DNA from 3 places in the Bacillus sp. FDAARGOS_235 genome. Region 3 is predicted to be linked to each of the others. Evidence: riboswitches for the same ligand, from Rfam matches in the RefSeq annotation. Region 3 holds a riboswitch; each other region holds the start of a gene.
What was found. A riboswitch is a leader RNA that binds a small molecule or an ion and turns the genes downstream of it on or off. The one in region 3 is predicted to bind S-adenosylmethionine.

Region 1 (4,292 bases), 140 kb from region 3:
CCTTATTCAAAAACCCCCTCATTATCTATTCCATATACGGTAAGTCTTTTCTTTTTACAAAATTCTCTTAAAAATGGTATCGTTTTTTATAACATATCTCTACTAGAAGGGAATAAAGGATATGCTTACTAAACATCGAATTTTATTTATTGGTGCCGGTCGTATGGCAGAAGCTATCTTCTCCGGGTTACTTAAAACGAGTAAAGAATATATCGAAGAAATTATCGTTTCCAACCGAAGCAACATAGAAAAACTAGAACAATTACAAGGGCGATATAATGTGTCCATCACTACAGACTGGAAGCAGCATATTACATCCGTTGATACGATTGTTTTAGCAATGCCACCAGCTGCACATGAACAGTTATTACAGGAGTTATCTCCTCTTCTAACTGAGCAATTCGTTGTGACCGTTGCTGCCGGAATTGGACCATCTTATTTAGAAAAACGGCTTCCTCAAGGGACACCTGTTGCCTGGATTATGCCAAATACAGCTGCCGAAATCAGAAAGTCCATCTCCTTATATACGACGGGACATTCCGTAGGTGAAACGCATCAAGAAACGCTACAACTCCTTTTAAAAGGTATTGGTACCTCACAGTTTTGTACTGAAGAGGAAGTTCATCAACTTACCGCCATTACTGGTAGTGCACCTGCTTTTCTCTATCACTTTGCTGAAGGTTTAATTGAAGCGACGAAAAACTATGGAATTGATGAGAAAACGGCAAACCACCTTGTCATTCAAATGATTGCTGGTTCTGCCGCTATGCTCCAACAAAACGAAGATCCAGCTATGCTCCGAGAACAAGTAACAACACCAGGAGGTTCAACTGCTGAAGGCTTAAAAGTTCTATATGAAAATAATTTTTCAGAAGTCATTCAACAAGCAGTTGAAGCAACAAATAAAAAAGCTAGGGGGAAATAATATGAATTTAACAAGTTTAAAAGACTATACAACATTACATAATGGTGTAAAAATGCCTTGGTTCGGTTTAGGTGTGTTTAAAGTAGAGGACGGATCAGAAGTAATTGATTCTGTAAAAGCAGCTATTAAAAACGGATACCGCAGCATCGATACTGCAGCAATCTATCAAAATGAAGAAGGCGTTGGTCAAGCAATTCGCGAATCTGATATTCCTCGTGAAGAGCTATTTATCACTTCAAAAGTATGGAATAGCGATCAAGGTTATGAAACAACAATTCAAGCATTTGAAACTACATTAGAGAAATTAGGCCTAGAATATTTAGATTTATATTTAGTACATTGGCCTGTAAAAGAGAAATATACTGAATCATGGAAAGCGTTAGAAAAGCTTTATAAAGATGGTCGTGTTCGTGCTATCGGTGTGAGTAATTTCCACATTCACCACTTACAAGACGTATTTGAAATTGCTGAAATTAAGCCAATGGTCAACCAAGTGGAATACCACCCTCGTTTAGCACAAGAAGAATTACATGCTTTCTGTAAAGAACATAACATCCAGCTCGAGGCTTGGTCACCATTAATGCAAGGGCAACTACTGGATCATCCAACATTACAAGAAATTGCGACAAAATATAGTAAATCAACTGCACAAGTTATTTTACGCTGGGATTTACAAAATGAAGTTGTAACGATTCCTAAATCAATTAAAGAGCACCGCATTATTGAAAATGCAAACATCTTTGATTTTGAATTAAGCTCGGATGATATGAAAGCAATTCAAGCTTTGAATGAAAATCATCGCGTCGGTCCAGATCCAGATAACTTTAACTTCTAGCAGAAAAACCACTGCCATGTGCAGTGGTTTTTTTCACTTTAAAAAAACTGAAAATTTAAACTATGTTTCATTTGATTGACACTTCATTATCCAAGGTGTAAGATTTTGAATTATCAAAGAAACACAAAAATTAATAAAATTCATTCGTTTACTCATTGTATCAAGAGAGGTGGAGGGACTGGCCCTTTGAAACCTCGGCAGCAGGTTCATTTTGAATACTGTGCCACTTCCTGCAAGCTTTATGCTTGAAAGATAGAATGAGGGACTTCGTTTATATACGGGTACATAACTTGTATGTGAAAATCCCTCTTTCTCAATCAGAAAAGAGGGATTTTTTTATTTTTCATTTCCCTCATCATCATCCAAACTTAATTATTTAGGAGGAAAATCAAATGAAAAAGAAGTTTTTACCCGGTATCGCATCAGTTGTAGGAGTAAGTATTTTATTAACTGGTTGCGGTAGTTATAAAAACGAAGCTAGCGGAGCAAATGCAAAAGACGAGGCATCTAGTAAACAGGTTTTAAACTTATCTTCACCTTCTGAAATACGAACAATGGATACAGCTCGTGCTACAGATACTGATTCCGGTCAAGTAATGAGAAACGTATTTGAAGGTTTGTATAATCTTGGTGAAGGTAACAAACCTGTCCCTGGCGTTGCAAAATCCCATGAAGTAAGTGGCGATAAAACGAAGTACACATTCCACCTGCGAGATTCAAAATGGTCAAACGGTACTCCTGTTACAGCGAAAGATTTCGTCTTCGCCTGGCAAAGAGCTGTTGATCCAGCAACAGCCTCTGAATATGCATTTTTATTCTTTGATATTAAAAACGCAAAACAAATTAACAACAAAGAGCTTCCAGCCGATCAACTTGGTGTAAAAGCAGTTGATGACCATACGTTTGAGGTAGAATTAGAGCGTCCTGTTCCGTACTTTATTAGCTTAACGGCGTTCCCAACATTTCTACCAATTAGCGAGGAATTCTTTAAAACACAAGGTGATAAGTACGCTTTAGAAGATAATACAATTTTGTATAACGGAGCTTTTACACTAAGTGATTGGAAGCATGAACAAAGCTTTAAATTTAAGAAAAACCCTACCTACTGGGATAAAGATACTGTCAAAATCGAAGAAATCAATTTCAACATCGTAAAAGAAAAATCAACAGAAGTAAATTTATTCGAATCTAAACAATTAGACCGTATAAAACTAACATCTGACTTCGTTGATAAATATAAAAAGGATGCTAATTTTAAAGAACGTCCGAACGTAGGGGTACAATTTTTACGTATGAATCAACAAAACAAAGTACTTCAAAACGTTTCTGCACGCCAAGCAATTGATCAAACGATTGATCGAAAGTCCTTTGTCAATACGTTATTAAATGATGGCTCTACACCAACCTTTGGTCTTGTGCCAAAAAACTTTGCAAAAGGTCCTGATGGAAAAGACTTCCGTGCTACAAACGGCGATTTAACAAAAGTTGATACGAAATCTGCACAAGAATTATGGAAAAAGGCAAAAAAAGAACTAGGTTCTGAAAAGATAACATTAGAATTATTAACAAGTGACGGTGACCTTGAGAAGAAGACTGGTGAGTTTCTAAAAGGTCAATTAGAAAAGAATTTAGAGGGCTTAACAGTAAATATAAAACCGCAACCACGTAAACAACAAGTTTCACTCTTATTAAAAGGTGACTACGAAATCGGAATTGATGGTTGGAGCCCTGACTTTGCTGATCCAATTACATTCCTTGAATTGTTTACAACGAATAACCCTTACAACTTAGATCATTACTCTAATAAAGAGTTCGACGAAGCAATTGAAAAGGTGAAAACTACTTTAGCTGGTGATGAAAAAGCCCGCTTTGATGCATTACTAGCATCAGAGAAAATATTATTTAAAGACTCTGTTATTGCTCCTCTTTACCAAAAAGGCGAATCTTATTTAGAGAAATCTTATGTGAAAGGCATTGTACAAGTAGACTTTGCAGGTCAATTAAACTTCAAATGGGCAAAAATTGAAAAATAAAGTGAAACTTTAAACAACGTATTTCCACCAACTCCCATTGTTTTTTTGACAAAATATATTAAAAGTAGATTCCTTAATATGAGTGAATCTACTTTTTTAATATATTATTCCAAGAAATTAACGCTTTGTTTTTATTATTGACATATAGTTCTTTCTGGTGTTAATATTCTAAATAATCAAAGAAACGAAATATTTAACCATCAAAATATAATGTCTACTATGTTGAAACATATAACGATACATTATAGTTCAACATGTATATACATATAGAACACATGATTACCTATAAACAAATATTTATACTAGGTTTTATCTCTTTCTATAGCTACTTCAAGACATGGACATTATGACGTTATGAACAACACATTTAGGGAGGAACGAACAATGAAGAAAAAAGTTGTACCTGTTGTTGCATCTGTTTTAGGGGCAAGTCTACTACTAACTGCTTGTGGGGGAAATAAAAATAATGCAAGCGGAGCAAAAGCAAACGATAAAGCAC
Region 2 (4,292 bases), 1.0 Mb from region 3:
AAAGTTATTTTGTTGTCAGATTTAATTTTTTGATTTATGATTTTTAACAGGGACAAAATGTAGTGAATTGTCGAATAATATATAATACTCTTAATTTCTTAGTTTTATAGAGATAGAATGAGGGATAGAGTGATACATCGAAGAGGGGGTTACAACAAATATGAAAAGAATAGGACTTGCATGGCAAATATTAATAGGTCTTGCGTTAGGTATTGCAGTTGGTGCGATTTTCTTTGATAATCCAGCAGTTGCGAAGTACTTACAACCAATTGGTGATGTTTTCATCCGATTAATTAAAATGATCGTTGTACCGATTGTTGTAGCAAGTATTGTTGTTGGGGTTGCTGGTGTTGGCGATGTTAAGAAGTTAGGTCGACTAGGCGGAAAAACAATTATTTACTTTGAAATTATTACAACACTTGCAATTGTTGTTGGTCTATTAATAGCGAACATTTTCCAACCTGGAAAAGGCGTTGATATGGATAAGTTAACAAAAACAGATATTTCTAAATATACACATACGACAGAGCAAGTACAAAGTCATTCGTTTGCGGATACGTTTGTAAATATTGTTCCGACGAACATTATGAAATCATTAGCTGATGGTGATATGCTTGCTATTATTTTCTTCTCTGTATTATTTGGTTTAGGTGTAGCAGCAATTGGTGAACGTGGTAAACCAGTTCTACAATTTTTCCAAGGTGTAGCAGACGCAATGTTTTACGTAACGAACCAAGTTATGAAGTTTGCACCATTTGGTGTATTCGCATTAATTGGTGTTACAGTTTCTACATTCGGTTTAGCTTCATTAATTCCGTTAGGGAAATTACTAATTGTAGTATACGGAGCAATGATCTTCTTCGTTGTAGTTGTCTTAGGACTTACAGCGAAAATATTTGGAATTAACATTTTCCAATTCTTTAAGATTTTAAAAGACGAGCTGATCTTAGCGTATTCTACAGCAAGTTCAGAAACAGTTTTACCGAAAATCATGGAGAAAATGGAAAAGTTCGGTTGTCCGAAAGCAATTACATCTTTCGTTATTCCGACAGGTTATTCATTTAACTTAGATGGATCAACTTTATATCAAGCAATTGCGGCTATTTTCTTAGCACAAATGTACGGTATTGATTTATCTATTTCTCAACAAATTACATTATTACTTGTATTAATGGTTACATCAAAAGGTATCGCAGGTGTACCGGGCGTATCATTCGTTGTATTATTAGCAACGCTTGGTACAGTAGGTATTCCAGCAGAAGGTTTAGCCTTTATTGCAGGTATTGACCGTATTCTAGATATGGCTCGTACAGCAGTTAACGTTGTAGGTAACTCTTTAGCAGCTGTAGTTATGTCTAAGTGGGAAGGTCAATATGACGCTGAAAAAGGACAAGCCTATTTAAAAGAGATATCTGAAAAGGGTCAAGCAGCTTAATTATAATATGAACAAGCTCTCACATAATATATGTGGGAGCTTTTCTATATATAGAAGAGGAGCGGGCGTAATGAAACGTAAATATGGTGACGGTTCTTCGTGGAAGCGACTAATAGAGAAGGATTATATGGTTAAGCAAGTAGAAGAGGGCATGCTAGGAATACTGGACATAAAAAAGGTGAGAGAACCTAGTTATAAAGAATATGATGGTAAAGAAATTTGTGTCGCAGGTAATGAGTATACGTGGATTCAGTATTTCATAAAAGGGAAAAACTTTGCGATTACAGCTATGTTAGATAATAAGGGGAATTTAGTACAATATTATATTGATGTGACGAAAGAATACGAAATAGACGACCGGGGTTTACCGTATTTTGATGATTTATATTTAGATGTAGTGCTATTGCCGAATGGTAAGATGTATGTATTGGATGAAGATGAGTTAGAGGACGCTTATAAAAATGGTGATGTTACAAAGGAAGAATATGAATTAGCCTGGCAAACAACGAAATGGATCATGGAAGCCATAAACAATAGTGAATTTTATTGGATTTCAATATTAGATAAAGAAATCAAAAAGTTAAAATGATTGGTGTATTCATATTTTTGTATAATTACCAAAAAAATCTATACAAAAAATAATTGACTTTTGTTTTGTAAGCGAGTAAAGTTAGGGAAGAAATTATTATTAAAAAATAAATATGAAACCTTCTTATAAAGAGAGGCGGAGGGACTGGCCCTACGATGCCTCGGCAGCGGACTCGATTTTAGAGTGCTGTGCCAAATCCAGCAAGCATGTGCTTGAAAGATGAGAAGAGCGTTCCTTATAGATGTATAAGACCTCTTCTCGTTGGAAGAGGTCTTTTGTTATTCATTAAAAAAAGGTTGAAACTAGGGAGAGATGGTACTTTGAAAGAAACGAGAGGAAATGGTTTAGCTTTATTACCACTTGGGATATTTTTAGCGCTATTTATTGGTTCTGGAATTATTACGGGTGATTTCTATAAATTGCCGATACTTGTAGCGATTTCAATTGCTGTAGGAATTGCTTTGGTGATGAATCGTAAAGAAAGTTTTAATGTGAAAGTAGAAAGATTCGCTAAAGGTGCAGGAAATCCGGATATTATGATTATGGTATTAATTTTTGTACTTGCAGGTGCATTTTCTGAAACAGCAAAAGGAATGGGCGGAGTAGACTCAACTGTTAATTTAGCGTTAACTATTTTGCCACCAGGATTTATCGTAGCTGGAATTTTTGTTATAGGTGCGTTTATTTCATTAGCGATGGGAACTTCAATGGGAACAATTGCAGCGTTAGCACCGATTGCTGTAGGTATTAGTGGACAAACTGATATCTCAATTGCACTTACGATGGCTACTGTTGTTGGTGGAGCGATGTTTGGTGATAATTTATCATTTATTTCAGATACAACAATCGCAGCTGTTCGTTCGCAAGGAACAGAAATGAAAGATAAGTTTAAAACGAACTTTTTAATTGTATTGCCAGCTGCTATTATTACAATTGTACTATTAGTAATAATTACTTCAGGAAGTGATACGCAGGTTAAAGCTCATAGTTTTGATTGGATAAAGATTTTACCGTATGCAGGAGTACTTATTACCGCGCTACTTGGCTGGAATGTACTTATTGTGTTAACTGGTGGAACTGTATTATCTGGCGCTATCGGTCTTATAGATGGAAGTTACACGTTGGAGAGTTTCTTTAAAAGTGTAACGACTGGAATGGGCGGTATGATGGAGTTAGTATTACTTGCTATTTTAATCGGAGGTATGGTTGAACTAATTCAATATAATGGTGGGATTCAATATTTAATGAATCTTTTAACGCGTAATATTCGTTCGAAAAAAGGCGCAGAGTTCGGTATTGCTGGTTTAGTGAGTATGACGAATATGTGTACAGCGAATAATACGATTTCAATTATCTTTACAGGCCCGCTTGCGAAAAACATTGCAGATCAATATGAAATTGATCCCCGTAAATCAGCAAGTGTATTAGACCTTTTCTCATGTTGTGTGCAAGGATTAATTCCGTATGGTGCTCAAATGTTAACTGCGGCAGGGTTTGCTGCTTTATCTCCGATTGAACTGTTACCGTATGCATTTTATCCAATTTTAGTTGGGGTATGTGGAATTGTTTCGATTTTGATTGGATTTCCGAAGTTTTCGAAAGTGGCGGAGAAAAAAGAGTATCATAAAACAGCATAATTTAATATGAATGATAACTTTAGTAATTGAAACCGTGTAGAGAATATTCTCTGCACGGTTTTTTTATGTGTGGTAAAAGAGTGAATCATCCTATTCTACCTTATGTTTTTTACAGAAGGCTGAATGTATCTCGGTCTTAAGTCTGAGTTGAAAACGGTTCTTAAGCTCGTTATGGAAAAATGAAAAAATAGTTAAGATAAGAGTATCAAATCGAAGGGAGGCAAGCACAAGATGAAACAATTTCTAGCGTTTATCGCGGCCGGTATTTTGGCTTTAATTGCTCTTGGTAGTCTTGCTGGTATTGTAGGATTCGCAATCGGAGCAGGAGTTGTGTACTGGAGCTATAAATCATTTGTGCGAGCTAAATCATTTTTTGGAAAGCTAGCTTGGGGCATTGTTGGTTTAATCGGTTTATCCATTGCACTTTCTCATTCACCAGCATTAATTGGTATCGCTGCATTGGTAGTTTTGTACTACGGATACCGTGAATGGAAAAAAGAAAAAGATGTAGTTGTTGATTCAGCTTCAGAAAGTTCTAAACCATATAGCAACTTTGAAGATGAGTGGAACAAATTAATGAAAAACTAAAACAATAAACCAATAAAACAATAAATTATAAATAAAGTAGAAG
Region 3 (4,292 bases):
TAAGAAAATAGGATCCTTCGCTGGATCTAATCCAGCTTGACCAGCCACACCGTTATTAATAACTGAAGCAGCTACATCTTTTAATACACGAGGTGTTTGCTGTGCAATAACCGGTGTAATTTTTAACTTCTTCGGATTTTCAGCGATACCACTTGGATCCCCAAATAGACCAAAATCTTTTTTAAGTTTCAATAACCCCGCTGCATCAAGAAGTTTTAATGCACGTGCTTGGTTCGTTGGATCATTTGGAATAGCAATTTCTGAACCATCTGGGATTTCATTTGCTTTCTTATATTTTTCAGAGAATAAGCCCATTGGTGCAATTTGTGTTGTACCGACAGCTGTAATATCTAACTTATGCTCCTTTTTAAATTGCTCTAAGAAAGCAATATGCTGGAATGAGTTTAATTCAATATCTCCATCAGCTAACGCTTTATTTGGCGTTGTATAATCAGAGAACTCAACCAGTTTAATTTTAATCCCTTCTTTTTCAGCTTTTTTCTTCAAAATTTCCCAAACGTCTCCATCCGTTCCAGTTACACCGACGCGAACTACTTTCTCTTTTGCTCCTGCACCTGTGTCTCCACCCGAGCAGCCGCTTAGTGCTGAAATTCCTACAATCGCTGATAATGCAAATGCTAAAATTTTCTTCATTTTCTTTTCCCCTCTTCCTTTTTATGATCTGCGTAAAAACACTTTCGCAAAGTAGTTTCCTAAATTTTGAGCTATCTGTACGAGAATAATAAGTAAAACGACCGTTACGAACATAACTGATGTATCAAAACGTTGATAACCATATGTCATCGCTAAGTCACCAAGACCACCACCACCGACAAGCCCAGCAACTGCAGAAAATTCAATTAAACCAACTGTCATAAACGTAACACCTAAGATCAATGGTGCTAACGCTTCTGGCACGAGAATTTCAAAAACAATTCTAAGTGGTGAAGCGCCCATCGCTTGTGCAGCTTCAATTACTCCTTTCGGAACTGAGACAAGATTTGTTTCAACCATTCTAGCAATACCAATAGATGCCACTAACGTCATTGGGAAGATTGCTGCCGCTGTTCCAATCGTCGTTCCGATCACGCTTCTTGTTAGTGGGCTTAAAGCTACTAAAAAGATAATGAATGGAACTGGACGAATTGTATTAATGATGACGTTAAGAATAGAAAAAACCCATTTATTTTCTAAAAAATTACCTTTTCTCGTTACATATAAAAGTAAACCTAGAGGTATACCAAGAATTATAGCGAATATAAGGGTTACAATTACCATTAAGAGGGTGTCCCCCGTCGCATCTAATATGCGAGGCCAAAATATACTCCAATCAACTCGCATGAGCTTCTACCTCCTTCAGCTTCACTTGCAGTCTTAAATGTTGTAATGCTTTTTGAATTTCCTTCTGTTCACCTTGCAATTCTACAAGAAGATTTCCAAATAGCACATTTTGAAGTTCAATAATATTTCCGTACAGTACATTTACATCGACGTTATAGTTTTTTGCGATATATGATAGTACCGGCTGTCCTGTCTCCTCACCAGTAAAAGTTAAGCGATAAATCTGACCACCATTTTGAATTTTCGCTAGAACACTTTCTGGCAAGTGGTCATTAATAACAGAACGTACAAAGTTTTGAGTTGTCTTTGTTTTTGGTTGTGTGAAAACATCAAACAGTTTTCCTTCTTCAATAACTTTTCCCTTCTCCATTACAGCTACACGGTGACAAATTTCTTTCACAACATGCATTTCGTGTGTAATAAGAAGAATTGTTAAATTATATTCACGATTGACTTTCTTTAATAAGTTTAAAATCTCTGTCGTTGTTTCTGGATCTAAGGCTGATGTTGCCTCATCACATATAAGTATATCTGGTGATGTTGCAAGTGCCCTAGCAATCCCAACACGTTGCTTTTGTCCGCCTGATAACTGCTCCGGATAATAGTTTGCTTTATCTTCTAGCCCTACAAACTTCAGCAGTTCATTGACTCTTTCTTTTATTTCATTCTTTGGTACTTTCGCTAACTTTAATGGATAAGCAATATTCCCAAACACTGTTCTTGAATTAAATAAATTAAAACTTTGAAAAATCATCCCAATTCTTTGTCTAAGTTTCCGTAATTCTTTCGTTGATAAGGATGTAATATCTTTATCATCTATTGAGATCGTTCCTGCAGTCGGTCTCTCTAACATGTTTACTAGGCGTAATAACGTACTCTTTCCAGCACCACTAAATCCGATAATGCCAAAAATTTCGCCCTTCTCAACTGATAATGTTACATCCTCCACAGCATGAACAGATTGCCCACCTGATTCATATACTTTACTTACGTTATTAAAAGAAATCATTTTCTTCCCTCCTATATGCTGTAAAAACTAGAAGTAGAGCTTTCGAGGTAAAATAAAAAGTGCTCTCCTTCTTATCAGTAATAAAAGATAAGAAGGAGAGCACTTATATGTACTCGTTCACATCTTCTCATCTTCCAAGCCTATAAAGACTTGCTGGAGTTAGCACGGTATTAAAAAACCCGTTGCTGAGGTATCGTAGGGCCAGTCCCTCCACCTCTCTGGATAAGAATGTATCGATTTAATTGTCGTTTAATTAATTCTCATTATAGAACTCAGAATAGTGAGAGTCAATACATTTTTTAGAAAAATATTAATTATTTCTTTATTAAAATTTTCAAATAAAAATTCATAATAAAATAGTAATCTTGAAGGTTATGTAAAATTCTTCTCCCTCATATTTTTTAAAAGGATTATTTTTTCTATGAATTGAATACTATTATTTGAATATGAAATCAGAGGAAGGTGAATATATGAAAACAGCTCTATTACTCGTTGATATCCAAAATGATTATTTTCCAAATGGAAAGATGGAATTGCGCAATCCGGTAGAAGCAAGTGAGTATGCCAGTGAGCTACTAAAACACTTTAGAATGAACGGCGGACCTATTTTTCATATCCAGCATGTAGCAATAAAAAATGATGCTACTTTTTTCCTACCTAATACAGAAGGTGTCCATATTCACGAGAATGTCCGTCCGCTTAGAGAAGAAACTGTTATACTCAAACATTATCCAAATAGCTTCCGAGAAACTAATCTTTTAGAACAATTACAACGTTTAGACATTGAACACATCGTCATATGCGGGATGATGACTCATATGTGTATTGATGCTACCGTAAGAGCTGCTTTTGATTTCGGCTTTCATTGTACCGTTATACACGATGCTTGTGCTACAAAAGATCTTTCTTTTAAGAATGCTACTATACCAGCTGTTTATATTCACAATACAATTTTGGCCAGTTTAAATGGAGTATATGCAAATGCAATGAGTACAGAGGAATTTTTGGTTACAAAAAAACACTCCATTCAGTGAGCAAAACCGAAAAGAGTGTTTCTTGTCAAACCATAGATTTTCTTTCAAATTGTATTATACAGGAAATTCTTAAAATGAATACTAAAAAATGTGACTAATAAATCAACTTTTCCCGTCACTTTATTTCTATTTACATGTTTATCCCGCTATTAATAGGGTTTAGCTCGTCCTCTTCGAATAATAGTAATATATGGGATTCTAATTTAAAAGGAGCTCTTCACATTCTGTGAAAAGCTCCTCTACTATTTCTTATAAAGTTTCAGAAGTAGTTTTTGCTTGCATGTGAAGTGCTAAGTAATCTGGGCCACCAGCTTTAGAGTCTGTACCAGACATGTTAAAGCCACCGAATGGTTGGTAACCTACGATTGCACCAGTACATCCACGGTTAAAGTATAAGTTACCTACGTGGAAGTCTTCACGTGCTTTTTCAATATGGTCGCGGTTATTAGAAACAACTGCTCCTGTTAAACCGTATTCTGTATTGTTTGCAATTGCAAGTGCATGATCGAAGTCTTTTGCTTTACAGAATGCTACTACTGGTCCGAAGATTTCTTCTTTCATTAAGCGAGCATCTTCTGCAACATCAGCAACGATTGTTGGTTGGATGAACCAGCCTTTAGAATCGTCTCCTTCGCCACCTGCTAGGATTCTACCTTCTTCTTTACCAATTGCAACATAGCTCATTACTTTATCGAATGCAGCTTGGTCATTAACAGGACCCATATTTGTACCTAATACAGCTGGGTTATCAACTGTTAATTCTTTTGTTAATTCAACAGCACGATTTAATACGTGATCATATACATCTTCGTGGATTACAGCACGAGAACATGCAGAACATTTTTGTCCTGAGAATCCGAATGCTGATGCAACGATAGATTTAGCTGCTAATTCAAGATCTGCTTCTT

Region 1: it holds a riboswitch for S-adenosylmethionine, as region 3 does, so the genes downstream of both, A6J74_RS15895 (peptide ABC transporter substrate-binding protein) here and A6J74_RS15155 (methionine ABC transporter ATP-binding protein) in region 3, are expected to answer to the same signal.
Region 2: it holds a riboswitch for S-adenosylmethionine, as region 3 does, so the genes downstream of both, A6J74_RS09630 (Na+/H+ antiporter NhaC family protein) here and A6J74_RS15155 (methionine ABC transporter ATP-binding protein) in region 3, are expected to answer to the same signal.

What each region holds. Positions count from the first base shown of each region.
Region 1 covers NZ_CP020437.2:2,732,997-2,737,288, forward strand. Annotated here, with positions in the region: gene proC (pyrroline-5-carboxylate reductase) at 122-925, shown strand; gene A6J74_RS15890 (aldo/keto reductase) at 927-1,760, shown strand; SAM riboswitch class I at 1,915-2,019, shown strand; gene A6J74_RS15895 (peptide ABC transporter substrate-binding protein) at 2,153-3,793, shown strand; gene A6J74_RS15900 (peptide ABC transporter substrate-binding protein) at 4,178-4,292, shown strand, end outside.
Region 2 covers NZ_CP020437.2:1,555,149-1,559,440, reverse strand. Annotated here, with positions in the region: gene gltP (glutamate/aspartate:proton symporter GltP) at 161-1,435, shown strand; gene A6J74_RS09635 (ribonuclease FAU-1 family protein) at 1,506-2,024, shown strand; SAM riboswitch class I at 2,145-2,250, shown strand; gene A6J74_RS09630 (Na+/H+ antiporter NhaC family protein) at 2,345-3,661, shown strand; gene A6J74_RS09625 (lmo0954 family membrane protein) at 3,893-4,249, shown strand.
Region 3 covers NZ_CP020437.2:2,590,744-2,595,035, forward strand. Annotated here, with positions in the region: gene A6J74_RS15145 (MetQ/NlpA family ABC transporter substrate-binding protein) at 1-654, opposite strand, end outside; gene A6J74_RS15150 (methionine ABC transporter permease) at 676-1,341, opposite strand; gene A6J74_RS15155 (methionine ABC transporter ATP-binding protein) at 1,331-2,350, opposite strand; SAM riboswitch class I at 2,475-2,579, opposite strand; gene A6J74_RS15160 (cysteine hydrolase family protein) at 2,821-3,384, shown strand; gene pruA (L-glutamate gamma-semialdehyde dehydrogenase) at 3,634-4,292, opposite strand, start outside.